DNA from 2 places in the Arthrobacter glacialis genome. Region 1 is predicted to be linked to the other one. Evidence: riboswitches for the same ligand, from Rfam matches in the RefSeq annotation. Region 1 holds a riboswitch; the other holds the start of a gene.
The links. Region 1 has a riboswitch for S-adenosylmethionine ahead of CVS28_RS00370 (DUF1737 domain-containing protein). Riboswitches for the same ligand answer to the same signal wherever they lie in the genome.
Positions count from the first base shown of each region.

Region 2: it holds a riboswitch for S-adenosylmethionine, as region 1 does, so the genes downstream of both, CVS28_RS02465 (bifunctional o-acetylhomoserine/o-acetylserine sulfhydrylase) here and CVS28_RS00370 (DUF1737 domain-containing protein) in region 1, are expected to answer to the same signal.

Region 1 covers NZ_PPXB01000001.1:70,274-77,595, forward strand. Annotated here, with positions in the region: gene CVS28_RS00345 (L-lactate dehydrogenase) at 42-995, shown strand; gene CVS28_RS00350 (UDP-N-acetylglucosamine 1-carboxyvinyltransferase) at 1,249-2,781, shown strand; gene CVS28_RS00355 (hypothetical protein) at 2,911-3,366, shown strand; gene CVS28_RS00360 (O-succinylhomoserine sulfhydrylase) at 3,359-4,570, opposite strand; gene CVS28_RS00365 (rhodanese-like domain-containing protein) at 4,656-5,048, opposite strand; gene CVS28_RS00370 (DUF1737 domain-containing protein) at 5,045-5,305, opposite strand; SAM riboswitch class IV at 5,391-5,511, opposite strand; gene CVS28_RS00375 (Pr6Pr family membrane protein) at 5,625-6,272, shown strand; gene CVS28_RS00380 (aminodeoxychorismate lyase) at 6,285-7,184, opposite strand; gene CVS28_RS00385 (HdeD family acid-resistance protein) at 7,195-7,322, opposite strand, start outside.
Region 2 covers NZ_PPXB01000002.1:69,824-77,145, reverse strand. Annotated here, with positions in the region: gene CVS28_RS02480 (CPBP family intramembrane glutamic endopeptidase) at 1-340, shown strand, start outside; gene CVS28_RS02475 (VOC family protein) at 474-1,112, opposite strand; gene CVS28_RS02470 (Tex family protein) at 1,226-3,706, shown strand; SAM riboswitch class IV at 3,913-4,029, shown strand; gene CVS28_RS02465 (bifunctional o-acetylhomoserine/o-acetylserine sulfhydrylase) at 4,107-5,423, shown strand; gene metX (homoserine O-acetyltransferase MetX) at 5,453-6,625, shown strand; gene CVS28_RS02455 (hypothetical protein) at 6,716-7,138, opposite strand; gene CVS28_RS02450 (SGNH/GDSL hydrolase family protein) at 7,244-7,322, opposite strand, start outside.

The DNA of each region.
Region 1 (7,322 bases):
ACATACTGTGGAAGCGTCTGGGTGGCTGGGATACTGGGGGCATGACGATCGCACGCAGCACCAAGCTCACCATTGTCGGCGCCGGCAGCGTCGGCACGTCGCTGGCCTATGCCGCCCTCATTCGAGGTTCCGCACGCGAGGTTGTCTTGTATGACATCGCCACGGCCAAGGTGGAGGCCGAAGTCCTTGACCTAGCCCACGGCACCCCCTTTGTGGGTGCCCCGCGCATCACGGGCGGAAGTGACATTGAGCTGGTGGCCGATTCCGACGTCGTGGTCATCACGGCCGGGGCCAAGCAGGAGCCTGGCCAGACCCGGCTTGAGCTGGCGGGCGTCAACGTGGCAATCCTGGAGAAGATGCTGCCGCAACTGGTGGCCCTGGCACCCAATGCCGTGTTCATCCTGGTGACGAACCCGTGCGATGTGCTCACGGCAGTAGCCGAGCGCATCACGGATCTGCCGCACGGGCGCATCTTCAGCACGGGCACAGTGCTTGATTCCGCCCGGCTGCGCTGGCTCGTGGCAGAGGCTGCGCAGGTGGCGCCGCAAAGCGTGCATGCGCTGATCGTCGGCGAGCACGGCGACACGGAATTCCCCTTGTGGTCCACCGCGACCATCGGCCAGACCCCGCTACCGGAATGGACCGACTCCTCCGGGTCCCTGCTGTTTCCCCGTGAACGGCTCGAATCACTCACCCACGACGTGGTCCATGCCGCCTACAAGGTCATCGCCGGCAAGGGTGCCACGAACTATGCGATCGGGCTCTCGGGTGCCCGCATTGTCGAGGCCGTTTTGCAGGACGAGCGGAGCATCCTTCCCGTCTCGAGCGTGCTGCACGGCTACCGGGGGATCGACGGCGTGGCCCTGAGTGTGCCGTCGATCGTTGGCGCTGGCGGCGTGCAGCGTGTGCTCGACACGCACATGGACCATAGGGAGGAAGCCCAGCTCCAGCACTCGGCCGAGACCCTGGCCGCTTCCATCGCCTTGTTCAGCTAGGGCGGAGTTCATCTGGGTCCCGCGAAAGGTGCCACCGAGGCCGAGCGGGGCTAGCCGATTGGCTCAAAGTTGCTGGGTGTTTTGGTACGTGCGGCCGAGGTCGGGGTACCGTTGAGTGTGACGCCGACTTCCGCGGCCGCGCTCACTTAAGGGTTATCGCATATAACGGTTAATTTTGACCGTTTTTCGCACAAACTGCCCATTGGGTCACAAATGTCAAGCAAAATATGCATCCTGTGATATAAAAGTTGTTATGACTCAAATGGCTGCAGCAACAGTTGGCGTATTGGTGCGCGATGCCCGCACCGAAAAAGGCTGGACCCAAGGTGAATTGGCGTCCCAATTGGGCACCAGCCAAAGTGCTGTCGCCAGGATGGAACAAGGCAAACAAAACCTGAGTCTGCGGATGATCCAGCGGATGGAAGCACTGTTGGAGGCCAACCTCTTCAGCGTGGGAGCCACCACCAAGAACGCTGTCACGCACCTGCGTGTGCACGGGGAGCGCCAACTTTCCGGAAGCGTCCAGGTCAACACCAGCAAGAATGCCGGCGTTGCCCTGCTCTGCGCCAGCTTGCTGAACCGCGGCACCACCACCTTGCGTCGCCTGGCCCGCATTGAAGAGGTCAACCGCATTGTTGAACTGTTGACATCCATTGGTGTTGAGTGCACCTGGATGGAAGACAACGACCTTCAGATTCGCCGGCCCGCCGTGTTGGACCTTGCCTCCATGGACATCGCTGCAGCCAAGCGCACCCGCAGCGTCATCATGTTGCTGGGCCCCCTCCTTGATGAGCAGGAATCCTACCGGATTCCCTACGCCGGCGGCTGTGACCTGGGCACACGCACAGTGGAACCGCACATGCAGGCACTGCGCGAATTTGGCCTCACAGTCATAGCCCATGACGGTTTCTACCAGGTCCACGCCCCTGTGAGTGATGCCCTGGACAGGACCTTTGTGCTGACGGAACGTGGCGACACGGTCACCGAAAACGCCATTATGGCCGCCGCGCACCGCGAAGGCAAAACAATCATTCGCAACGCCAGCCCCAACTACATGGTGCAGGACCTTTGCTTCTACCTGCAGGGCCTGGGCGTCACGGTGGAAGGTGTTGGCTCAACAACACTGACCATCACCGGCAAGTCCCGCATTGACGTGGGTATTGAATACGCGCCGTCCGAGGACCCCATCGAGGCCATGAGCCTGATTACGGCCGGCATCGTCACCAAGTCTGAAGTCACCGTGACACGGGTTCCCATTGAGTTCATGGAAATTGAACTGAAGGTGTTGGAGCAAATGGGCTTCAAGTACCTCAAGTCCGCCGAGTACGTGGCCCGCAACGGCAAGACCCGCCTGGTGGACATCACCACGCTGCCGTCCGAGTTGAAGGCGGCGCCGGACAAGATCCACCCCATGCCCTTCCCGGGCCTGAACATTGACAACTTGCCGTTCTTCGCCGTGATTGCCTCCTGCGCGGAGGGCACTACGCTCATCCACGACTGGGTGTATGAGGGCCGGGCCATCTACCTGACGGAACTCAACCGCCTCGGTGCCGGCGTTCGCCTGCTGGACCCGCACCGAATCGACATCACCGGCCCCACGGCCTGGCGTGCAGCGGAAATTGGCTGCCCCCCGGCACTGCGCCCGGCCGCCTGCATCCTCCTGGCAATGCTCGCCGCCAAGGGCACCTCCGAGCTGCGCAACATTTACGTGATTGAGCGCGGCTACGAGGACCTGGCCGAACGCCTCAACACCATTGGCGCGGAGATCGAGTACTTCCAAGACTAGAAACGCCGGACTTTCGGGCCGCCGCGCCCGTCCCCGCATGTCGCGCCCGTCCGAACGGGCGCGAAAACGGGAGACGGGCGCGGCCACAGTTTTTTAACGCACGACGGTGGTTCCGCTAGGCTCAGCAACATGTTTCCTTGGACTAAACGCGATGCCGCAGCACCCCTTCCGCCCGCCGCCATCCCGCGGGACGGCGGAATCCCGTGGCAGGGTGCTGGGTTGACGGCCACCGAGGTGGACCTGCCGCGCGGGCGCAAAGGCGCCAAGCTGATGCACTGCGTGCAGCTGACCACGAGCGACCTCACCGTGACCATGCTTCACGCGGAAATCCTCGAACTGCTCGACGGGCGGATCAGCATGGTCGATCCGATGGGGGCCAGCCCGGATGTCTTCCTGTGCAACGCGGTGGGGGTTGATGCTGCGGCGACGGCCGGTAGGGCCTCCGAGGCCGGAAAATGGATGGCAGTATTTCCCGCGGACGCGCTGGCGCTGATGGTTGTCCCCGTGAGCGAACCGCCGGCCGCCGTCATGTCCGGATCCGACGTGGCCAGCTTCTCCGCATGGGCGCGCAAGCTCGCTAAATAGCGGACAACGCCTGCGCCAGATCAGCCTTCAAGTCTTCCACATCCTCCAGACCCACTGACAAGCGCAGGAAGCCGTTGCGCAGGCCAATGGCCGCACGGGCCTCCGCGCCCATGGCGCGGTGGGTTGTTGTGGCAGGGTGGGTGATCAGGGATTTGGCGTCGCCCAAATTATTGGAAATGTCAATGATTTGCAGGGCATTGAGCAGGGCAAACGCTGCATCCTTGGTGGTTCCGGTGCCCGGCTGCGCCAGTTCAAACGTCAGCACCGTGCCGCCGGCCTTCATCTGCTTCTTAGCCAGCTCGTACTGTGGGTGGGACGGCAGATGCGGGTACAGCACGAGACTAACTTGTGGCTGGGCCTCAAGGAACTCGCCCAGGGCCAGGGCGTTGTTGCACGAATGCGTGACGCGCAGGTTCATGGTTTCCAAGCCCTTGGTCAGGACCCACGCGTTGAACGCCGACAAGGCGGGGCCCGTGTGCCGCATCAAGTTCTTGACGGGACCGTCAATGAACTCCTTGCTGCCCAGGATGGCGCCGCCCAGAACACGCCCCTGACCGTCAATGTGCTTGGTGCCGGAGTACACAATGATGTCCGCACCAAAATCGCCACATCGCTGCAGCAGGGGGGTGGCAAACACGTTGTCGGCCACCACCTGCGCGCCCGCGGCATGGGCCAGGTCGCACACCGCCTGTATGTCAATGATTTCCTGCATGGGGTTCGACGGGGACTCAAAGAACACGGCAGTGGTCGGCACCGAAAGGGCCTCGCGCCACTGATCCAGATCCGGTCCGTCCACGAACACCGTTTCCACGCCCCACCGCGGCAGCAACTCGTTCAAGATGACAAAGCAGGAGCCAAAGAGTGATCGTGAGGCAACCACCCTGTCCCCGGCCGCCAGCAAGGCACCCAAGGCCGTGAAAACGGCGGACATGCCCGAGGCCGTGGCAAAGCAGGCCTCCTTGCCCTCGAGCAGGCGCAGGCGTTCCTGGAAGGTTGCCACGGACGGGTTGCCGTAGCGGGAGTACACGAACCGGTCCGCCTCGCCGGTGAAGGCCTGTTCGGCGGCCTCAGCCGATTCGTACACGAACCCTGAATTCAGGAACAAGGCCTCGGAGGTTTCGGAGAAATTGCTGCGGTCAAGCCCGCCGCGCACGGCCTGGGTGTCCTGCGCCCAGGTGGCGGCGTGCTCGTTAAAGTTACTCAATGACTTACCCTATTTCGCTGGTGGTGCGGTCCTGACTGACTGACTGACTGACTGACTTACGGCGGCGGCGCGGGGCGCTGCGTTGCTAGCGCCAGGGCAGGCTGCGGTTCTTCCAGCCGTTGATGACCCGCTCGCCGTAGCTGTCCGGCTCACCCTCAAAGCCCTCCAGGACGTTATAGGCCGTGTACCCGGCAGCCGTGGCGGCGTGGGCCGCGGCGATGGAACGGGCGCCGGAGCGGCACAACACCACCAGCGGCTTTTCCGTGGGCACTGCCGCCAATAGCTGCGCCAGAAAGTCAGGGTTGTTGTGTCCGCTGGCCAGGTTCCATTGGATGAAGACAGGCTCAGTGTTCAGTGCCGAGGTGTCTGGAACGCCAATGTGCGCCCATTCTCCCTCGGTGCGCACATCAAGGAGTACCGCGCCTGCTGCCAGGTGTTCCCAAGCCGTGGCCGGGGCAAGGTCTCCTGCGTAGCTCATGCGATGCCCTCGCCGTCGAACTCCAGCTCAGCATCGAGCTCATCCACGGCCGTGGCAACTGCTGCGTCACTGACGGCAATGGCCTGTGGGAGGATCAATGCTTGGGCACAGATGACGCTGGTCCCGTTGAAGGTTACGGCCGGTCCTCCGTGGAGCACGTAGCCTTCGGCCAGAGCTTCTGAAATGCGCTCACAAAAAGACTTGTCATCGGGGCCGGTGATGAGCCGGTAGGCCAGGGGGGATTCGTCCGCGGACATGTGTTCTCCTCATTGCAAGAAAGCGCTAAATCTGCAAGCGGGAGACTGCGCTTAACGAGGGTTGGCTGATAAGCACGCAATAAGACGTTCACGCTTGCAAACCTGTGGCTTGGGTAGCTGGGTTTGCCAAGTATTCACCTGAGGCACCCCGCCGGAAAGAGGGTTGCCGGCCAGCGAGTCAGGGCTTGACGCTGGCACTCATTACTTACTTGAAAAAATAGCACATGAGCCGTGCAGCGGGCCCAAGAATGTGTCAGTGTGGCTCAACATGACGGGCGCGTTGCAACACGGCAACCCCGCCAAGTGGCAAGATAAACGCATGACCTTGACCCGCGCCTTTGCCGCAGTCCGTTTCCTGTTCGGTGCCGTAACGCTTATTGCCGTGGGAACCCAACTGGGTATTCACATCAGCAATGGCTTCCCAGTGCTGAACTTCTTCAGCTACTTCACCAATCTTGGCAACATTTTTGCTGCGGTGGTGCTGTTGGTGGAGTCGGTGCTGACGTGGCGTGGCAAGGAGCTGGGGCCGCTGTGGCAGGTTTTGCGCTGCGTTTCAGTGGTTGCCATGGCGCTGGTGGGTATGGTGTTCAGCGCGTTGTTGCGTGATGTGGACCTTGGCTCGCTGCTCCCGTGGATCAACACCTGGCTGCACTACGTTATGCCGGTGGTAGTGGTGGCAGACTGGCTCATCCAGTCCCCCCGCAAGCCCCTTTCGCTGCGCAGCCTCTGGATCGCCGTGTTTTTCCCCTTGGCCTATTTGGCCTACTCGCTGGTCCGCGGTGCCATCACCGGCTGGTATGCCTACCCGTTCCTGAATCCGGCCAACGGCGGCTACGGCGCCGTGGCCATCACCTGCCTGTTCATTGCCGTGGCGTTCATAGCGACGACTATTGTGTTGATCCTGTTGGCCAACAAGTTCCGTCCACTGGTGCCTGTTCAGTGGGAGTCAGACAGCGTAGCCGCCTAACCGCATAGTCTCCTACAGTGTTGTGGCCAACAGTGCGCTGAGTTCGGCGCTGAGCTGCGCCCGGTTGGCCGCCGTGCCGATCTCCACACCGTCAATGGTGTTCACGGGGGCCAGCAGCCGCAAGCTGGAAATGAGCCAGACGGCGTCAGCGTCCAGCAAGTCCGCCGGGGTGACGGGGCCGTAGCCCAGTTCCCAACCAGCCTCCTTGGCCGCTGCAAAGAGCGCTCCCTGAGTGGTGCCGGGCAAAATTCCGGTATCCAGATGGGGTGTGATGAGCCGCTTCACCGGGACACCTGAATCATCCGAGATATGTGCCAACAGAACTGACGACGTGGGTCCCTCCAGCACCAGCTGGTCACCACTGGTGAAGATCACGTCATCGGCCCCCTGGCTGTGGGCGTGGCGCAGGGCGGCCATGTTCACCGCGTAGGAAAGGGTTTTCGCGCCTAAAAGCAGCCACGGCGCCCGTGCGGCAATGTCGCTGTCATAGCCGCGCTCCAACAAGATCACCGACAGTCCGGCGTCGCGCTGCTTGGCCAAGGCCGGTGAGACGGCTGAGACCTGCACCCAGGCGGTGGGGGTGTTGCCGCCTTCGGGGCCGCGGGTGGCAATCAACTTCACCACTGCCTGCCCCTCGGCAGCCGAGCCGCCGGCGTAAGCCGTGAGCGCCGTCGTAATGGCTGCCAGCCAAACCTCCGCCGCCGGAATCGCCAGATCCATGGTCAGTGCCGAACCCGCCAGCCGGTCAAGGTGGGCCTGGACTTTGCGGGGGACACCATTGATGGCGAGCAGGGATTCAAAAATCCCGTCCCCCCGCGTCACGCCTTGATCCGTAGCCAAAATGGTGGGGGATGAGGCGTCGGCCAGCCGGCCAGCGGGGTGAACGGGATCCAGAAATACCAAAACTGTCATGCAGTAGAGCTTAGCTGGCCTGCAGGATCGCCTTGCCAAAGGTGAATGCGCGGACCAGGCCAACAATGCCCAGGATGATCAGCATGATGGCGCTCACGAGCAGCAGCCACTGCGCGGTCCAGACCGGAACAACCAGCA
Region 2 (7,322 bases), on a different contig from region 1:
TCCCAGCGCCTTGAACCAGTATTGGTGGACCATTCCCGTGCTGGTGCTCTCCGCCATTCGTGCCGGCGTGCTGGAGGAAGTCATCCTCAACGGGTATCTGCTGGGCCGGCTGGAGAAGATCGGGCTCGGGCCCTGGGCGGCGATCACGCTCAGCGCGCTGCTGCGCGGCAGTTACCACCTGTATCAAGGCTTTGGCCCGTTCCTTGGCAACGTCCTGATGGGCCTGCTGTTTGGCTGGGTGTACAAAAAGTACGGCCGGGTGGCGCCGCTGGTGGTGGCCCACGCCCTGGTGGACATCGCCGCGTTCACGCTGGGTCCGGCCCTGGGCTTCGGAGGCTAGCCAGGCGCCGAGCCCCCATGGCGCAAACGTAAACGGCACCCGCCCACAAGGGGAGGGTGCCTCCCCAGCCGCTCCCTCACCTCGGCCAGGGGACCCTGAGGGCTGGGGCCCCCATTGTGATTCGACAGAAACGCTAGATGGTGACCGGGCCGTGAGCTGTCTCGAAGGTGACGCTCATGATGCCGGGGGTGCCGCGCGGGGCGATCCACTCCACGGCGACGTCATCCAGGGGGGCCTCGACGGGTTCGCCCAGCCACTCGGTGACGCGTTCGGCGCTGCCGGCGATGGTCAGCGAGGAGAGCCTCACCGTGGATTCGCGTGCCAGCGACGGGTGCAAGCTGGGATCGCCCTCCCATTTGAGCATGTACGGCACCTGGGGGTCGGCAATGAGGCCCTTGATACCAATCTGCTGCCACACCAATTCTTGGCCGTCGGGGAACTTCCTGTTGCCGGGGACGGCGCTGCGGCCCAGGCGTTCCTCGAAGGGGGTGAGATCGTCAACGGCGACGCACCACCCCATCCAGCCTCCTCCGGCCGCTGACCGCGCCTTGACGGCCTGGCCGAACGGCGCCTTGTCCGAAGCGGGGTGATTAAGGCACTCAACAATTTCCACATAATGGTGGTCGGTGAGGGGAATAATCATATTGCGGGTGCCGAAGCGCGGATGAATTCCTCCGCGCACTGCATCGACCCCGAGGGCGGTCGCGATTCGCTCCGTAGTGGCAGCCAATCCGTCTGATTCACTGGCGTAAGAAACATGATCCATTCGCATGACTTCATCTTGGCACTTTGTGATCGGTGTCTCGACTTAGCGTTGCCTAAGGCACATGGGACGTACCATCTCAAGGGTGTTTGGTGTCCCCGCGGGTGGGGCAGAATTGGGGTGTGACTGATACTGGAAACGCCCCGCTGACCCTGCCCACCGCCGCTGCCCTTGCTGAACGAATCAGCGCAGGGATCGCTGCCGAGTTGGGAGTCCGCCCGGCCCAGGTTCGCGCTGCGATTGGCCTGATGGACGACGGCGCCAGCGTCCCCTTTATTGCCCGGTACAGAAAAGAAGTCACCGGCACCCTGGATGACACCCAGCTCCGCGACCTTGAGGAGCGGCTGCGCTACCTGCGCGAACTGGAGGCCCGGCGCCTGACAGTGCTGGAGACCATCCACGGGCTCGGCAAGCTCACTCCCGCCCTGCGCCGCACCATCGATGCCGCCGCCACCAAGTCGGAGTTGGAAGATCTCTACCTGCCGTACAAATCCACGCGCAAAACCAAGGCCGACGCCGCCCGTGAGGCTGGTTTGGAGCCCCTGCTGGACGCCTTGCTGGCCGATCCCTCCCGCTTCCCGTCCGTGGAGGCGGACACCTTCGTTGATGCGGCCCGCGGTGTTGCCTCGGCGGATGACGCCTTGGCCGGAGCGCGGGCCATTCTCATTGAACGTGCCGGCCAGGACGCTGCGCTGGTGGGGGAGTTGCGCGAGCGGCTCTGGAAAACTGGGCGCCTGCGCTCAACTGTCAAAACGGGCAAGGATGCGGCGGGCGAAAAGTTCAAGGACTACTTTGACTTCTCCCAACCCCCGCACACGCTGCCCAGCCACCGTGTCCTGGCGCTGCTGCGCGGCGAAAAAGACGGCGTGCTGGGCCTGGATTTGGCCGAGGCCGACACCCGTGACGCCGACGCCGCCGCCCTGGCACGTTCCCGCTACGAAAATGCCGTGGCGCACTCCCTGGGCATCGCCGAATCCGGCCGGGCAGCGGACAGCTGGCTCATGACCAGCGCCCGACTTGCCTGGCGCACGCGCATCCTGACCCGCCTTTCGGTTGACCTGCGCGTGCGGCTGTTCCAAAGCGCCGAGGAGGAATCGGTGCGCGTCTTCGCGGCAAACCTCCGAGACGTCTTGTTGGCGGCACCGGCCGGAAACCGCGCAACCCTGGGTCTGGATCCGGGACTGCGCACCGGCGTCAAGGTTGCCGTGGTGGATGGCACCGGCAAGGTTGCCGCAACGGAAACCATCTACCCGCACGCGCCCGCCCGGAAATGGAACGAATCCCTTGCCACCCTCGTGGCCCTGGCCAACAAGCATGGCGTTGAGCTGATTGCCATTGGCAACGGAACAGCCAGCCGGGAGACGGACAAATTGGCCGCCGAACTTGTCGCCGAGCTCAAGCGCACAGCCCCGGACCGCCAAGTCATCAAGCTTGTTGTCTCCGAAGCGGGAGCCTCGGTGTACTCGGCGTCGGCCCTGGCCAGTGCCGAACTGCCCGGCATGGATGTGTCCTTGCGTGGGGCCGTGTCCATCGCCCGCCGGTTGCAGGATCCGCTGGCGGAACTGGTGAAGATCGATCCCAAATCCATTGGCGTGGGCCAGTACCAGCACGACCTCACCCCGGCCAAACTGGAACGGTCCCTGGACGCGGTGGTGGAAGACTGCGTGAACGCCGTGGGCGTGGACCTGAACACCGCCTCCCCGGCACTGCTGGCGAGGGTGGCCGGCGTCGGACCGCTGTTGAGCGAGAACATTGTGGCGCACAGGAACGAGCACGGCCCGTTCAACAAGCGCCGCGAACTGCTCAAGGTGGCCCGGCTTGGTCCCAAGGCGTTTGAACAATGTGCGGGATTCCTGCGCATCACCGGGGGAGCGGAACCGTTGGATGCCTCCAGCGTGCACCCCGAAGCGTACGGCGTGGCCCGCAAGATCCTTGCCACGGTGGGTGCCACATCAGCCGAGATTTCTGCCGGCGTTGGGGCTGTGTCCTCGGTCAACCCGGCCGACTTCGTGGACGGCACCTTTGGCCTGCCCACAGTTGCCGACATTGTGACCGAACTGCAGAAGCCTGGCCGCGATCCCCGGCCCCGCTTTGAAACAGCCGCGTTCACGGACGGCATTGAGAAGATCACCGATCTTCGCCCCGGCATGATCCTGGAAGGAACCGTCTCCAATGTAGCGGCGTTTGGCGCGTTCGTGGACATTGGCGTGCACCAGGACGGGCTGGTGCACGTCTCGGCCATGAGCAACTCCTTCGTCTCGGACCCTCATACTGTGGTCAAGTCCGGCCAGGTGGTCCGCGTAAAGGTTCTGGAAGTGGAGCCCGAACGCAAGCGCATTTCCCTCACGCTGCGTCTGGATGACGCCGCCGATACGTCTTCGAGGAAGTTCGACGCCGACTCCCGCACCCCCGCCGCCCGCACCCCCGGGCGGCTAACTCCCAAGCAGGGTGCGGCAGAGTCACGGGGTGCGGGGCAGAGGCGCACCCCGGGTCAGGACTCCGCCCGACAAGGCGGCGACCGTCCAGCACGCCCCGCAACGCCTCAACCATCGGCCAACACCGCCATGGCCGAGGCTCTGCGCCGCGCGGGCCTGGGAAAGTAGTTCCAGGTCCTGGCAATTCGGTGAGTGCGCAGCTGATGCGACGTGTGGGGCTCCAAGTCTCATCAGCTGCGCACTCACGGTGGTGGAATGGTTCATAAATTCAGCCGGTGCCACTTTTTGGCGCATATTTCAAGCAGATCTTCGGCCAAGGTCATAAACTCGTCACAATCTTGCGGCGCCTGAAGGGATCTTCCACACTGGATGTAGGTCATGAGTGTCAGCGACAAGCCCCGGCTCGCTGACCGGCAACCCTCCTTCCGCGGTGGGGTGCCCCGGGTGAAGACCTGGCACTGAGCCGCCCGGTTCCAGTGCAAGCGCGGGCCATCGAGTCGAAAGCCCTTCACGCATGCTGCGTTGGAGGGTTTTTTACCGCAGGCCTCTAGTGTGAAGGAATTCAACCATGAGCAACGGTTGGTCATTTGAAACCCGTCAGATCCACGCAGGCCAGGAGCCGGACGTCACCACAGGGGCACGCGCCCTGCCGATCTACCAGACAACATCCTTTGTTTTTCCCTCGGCCGAGAGCGCCGCTGCCCGGTTCGCGTTGGCAGAGCTGGAACCGATTTACACCCGCATCGGCAACCCCACCCAGGACGCCGTCGAACAGCGCATTGCCAGTCTGGAAGGCGGCGTGGCAGCACTCCTGCTCGCCTCGGGCCAGGCGGCAACCACGTTCGCCATCTTGAACCTGGCAGAAGCAGGCGACCACATTGTTTCCAGCCCCAGCATCTACGGCGGCACCTACAATCTGTTTGCCCACAGCCTGAAGAAGCTCGGCATCGAGGTCACGTTCGTCTCCGACCCCGACAACCTGGATGAATGGCGTGCTGCGGTCCGTCCCAACACCAAGGCCTTCTTCGGTGAGGTTGTGTCAAACCCGCGCCAAGACGTGCTGGACATTGAGAACATCAGCGCCATCGCCCACGAGGCAGGGGTGCCGCTGCTGGTGGACAACACCCTGGCAACCCCGTACCTGATCCGACCGCTGGAATGGGGTGCCGACATTGTCATCCACTCCGCCACCAAGTACCTGGGCGGCCACGGCAGTGCCATCGCCGGAGTGATTGTCGACGGCGGCAAGTTCGACTTCGCCACCAACCCGGAGAAGTTCCCCGGCTTCAACACCCCGGATGTCACCTACAACGGTTTGGTGTACGCCCGCGATTTGGGTGTGGGCAGCGCCTTGGGCGCCAACCTGGCCTACATCCTCAAGGCACGCGTGCAGTTGCTGCGCGACCTTGGCTCGGCCGTGGCACCGTTCAACGCCTTCCTCATTGCCCAGGGCATCGAAACCCTGAGCTTGCGTGTGGAGCGCCACGTGAGCAACGCGGTTGCCGTTGCCGAATGGCTCGAGACGAACGAGAACGTGGAGGCTGTGGCCTACGCAGGCATCCCCTCCAGCCCCTGGTTCGAGCGTGGCCGCAAGTACGGTCCCAAGGGCACCGGCGCCGTCATCGCCTTTGACATCTTGGGCGGCGCCGAGGCTGGCAAGCGATTCGTGGACGGCCTGGAACTGCACTCACATGTGGCCAACATTGGCGACGTGCGCTCCCTGGTCATCCACCCGGCGTCGACCACCCATGCACAGCTTTCACCGGAGCAGCAGTTGGCTGCCGGTGTGCGCCCGGGACTGGTCCGACTCTCGGTGGGCCTTGAGAATATTGCTGACATCCTGGCCGATCTCGAAGCCGGATTCCGCGCGGCAAAACAAGCGTGATTTCGGTGGGACACACGGAGGAAAAAAGTATGCTTGCCACGGGGTCTGCCTCCGTGGCGGCCACCGCGGTGGGTGAAGAATTTTCCGCGGCCGTAGGACGGGGCGGCGGTGTGCTGCGTTCCCTTGAGATCGGCGCATTGCCGCTGGAAGCGGGGGGCTCGCTGCCCTCGGTGACCATGGCCTTTGAATGCTGGGGCACGCTGAATGAGGCCGGCGACAATGCCGTGCTCATACAGCACGCCCTGACCGGCAGCACCCACGTGAGCCGCGGCGATTCAGAGGAAGACGGCTGGTGGGAAGGCTTGGTGGGGCCCGGGGACGTCATCGACACCAACAAGTACTTTGTGGTGTGCGCCAACATGCTGGGCGGCTGCTACGGCACCACCGGCCCGTCCAGCATCGCCAGCGACGGAAAACCTTACGGGTCCCGTTTCCCCTTCGTCACCATCCGCGACTCGGTCCACGCCGAGGCGCGCCTGGCCGACAAGCTCGGCATCAAGCTGTGGCACGCCGTCGTGGGTGGTTCCATGGGCGGTGCGCGTGCCTTGGAGTGGGCGGCAAGCTATCCGGAGCGGGTGCGCCGCTGCGCCGTGGTGGCTGCCTGCGCGGCCAGCACGGCTGAGCAAATTGCCTTTGCCCAGACGCAGACGCTCGCCATCCGCCAGGACCCGAACTTTGCCGGCGGGGACTATTACGACGGCGCAGCCCCCACCTCAGGCTTGGGGCTGGCGCGTCGGATTGCCCACATCAACTACCGTTCAGAAACTGAGATGGAGTCACGTTTTGGCCGTCAGGCCCAAAGCGGCGAGGACACCATCAGCCATGATCGGCTGGCGGTTTTGGGCGCCAGCGGCAGCAGGTACCAGGTGGAGAGCTATCTTGACCACCAGGCCCGCAAACTGGTGGGGCGCTTTGATGCCAACAGCTACATTGCCATTACTGAGGCGTTGATGAGCCACGATGTCAGCCGGGGCCGTGGCACCCTGTCGCAAGCCTTGGCAGCCACAGCTTCGGTGGAGTTTCTGGTGGCCGCGGTCAGCAGTGACCGCCTGTACTTCCCAGCCCAGTCTGACGCCCTGGCGGCTGCGCTGCCCGGGGATGTGGCTGTCCACCACATTGACTCAGCCATTGGCCATGACGGTTTCCTCACCGAGGTGGCCGTCGTGGGGGAGCTCCTGCGGGAGTCCTTCTTCACCGTCTAGCTCCAAAGAGCAACTGGCCCGCAGAAAACGCCGAAAATTCGCGCTTTTAGCGCGATTTTCGGCGTTTTCTGCGGGCCAGTTTTCTGCTGCTTAGAAATTCTTGAAAATGGCCTCGCGGTGGACGGCGTACTGTTCTGCGGTGACCTGGCCATTGCGGCGCGCCGTGTCCAAGGCGTCCAGTTGGCGCTTCAACTCAGCCTCCGCCTTCATGCGTTCATTGGCGAAACCTGTTGTTTGGTGGCCATGGGATGTGTCGTAGTTGCGCAGTGGGACACCATTGAGCAGGGTCCCCACATAGGGGGCACTGCCCGGCTGGTGGGCAACGCCAGCCCTGCCCGTTGGATTTGCCGGGTTGTAGATGTTATCCCGGGAGGCGCGACGTTTGCGGTTGGCTGACCTGGTGAAAATGCTGAGCAGGATCACACCCACAACTGCCAGCATGAACAGCGGTGAAAAGCCGGAGGAGCTGCTGGACGAGGCAGCAACAATACTCGTCGCCAATGGTTCGAGCATGATGGGCACAACGCACCTCTTCTACGATTAGGCCGCTGAATCCAGCGCCTCTTCTCATCCTAGTCCGCTTGCTGCCGGGCTGCCCGCTTAGCCACTGCTGTTGAGCTACTTGGTGGTTTCGGGAAGCCCGGCGCCAGGAATAGTGCCAACATCAGGACCAAAAACTGGCCCCGGGGTGGGGCGC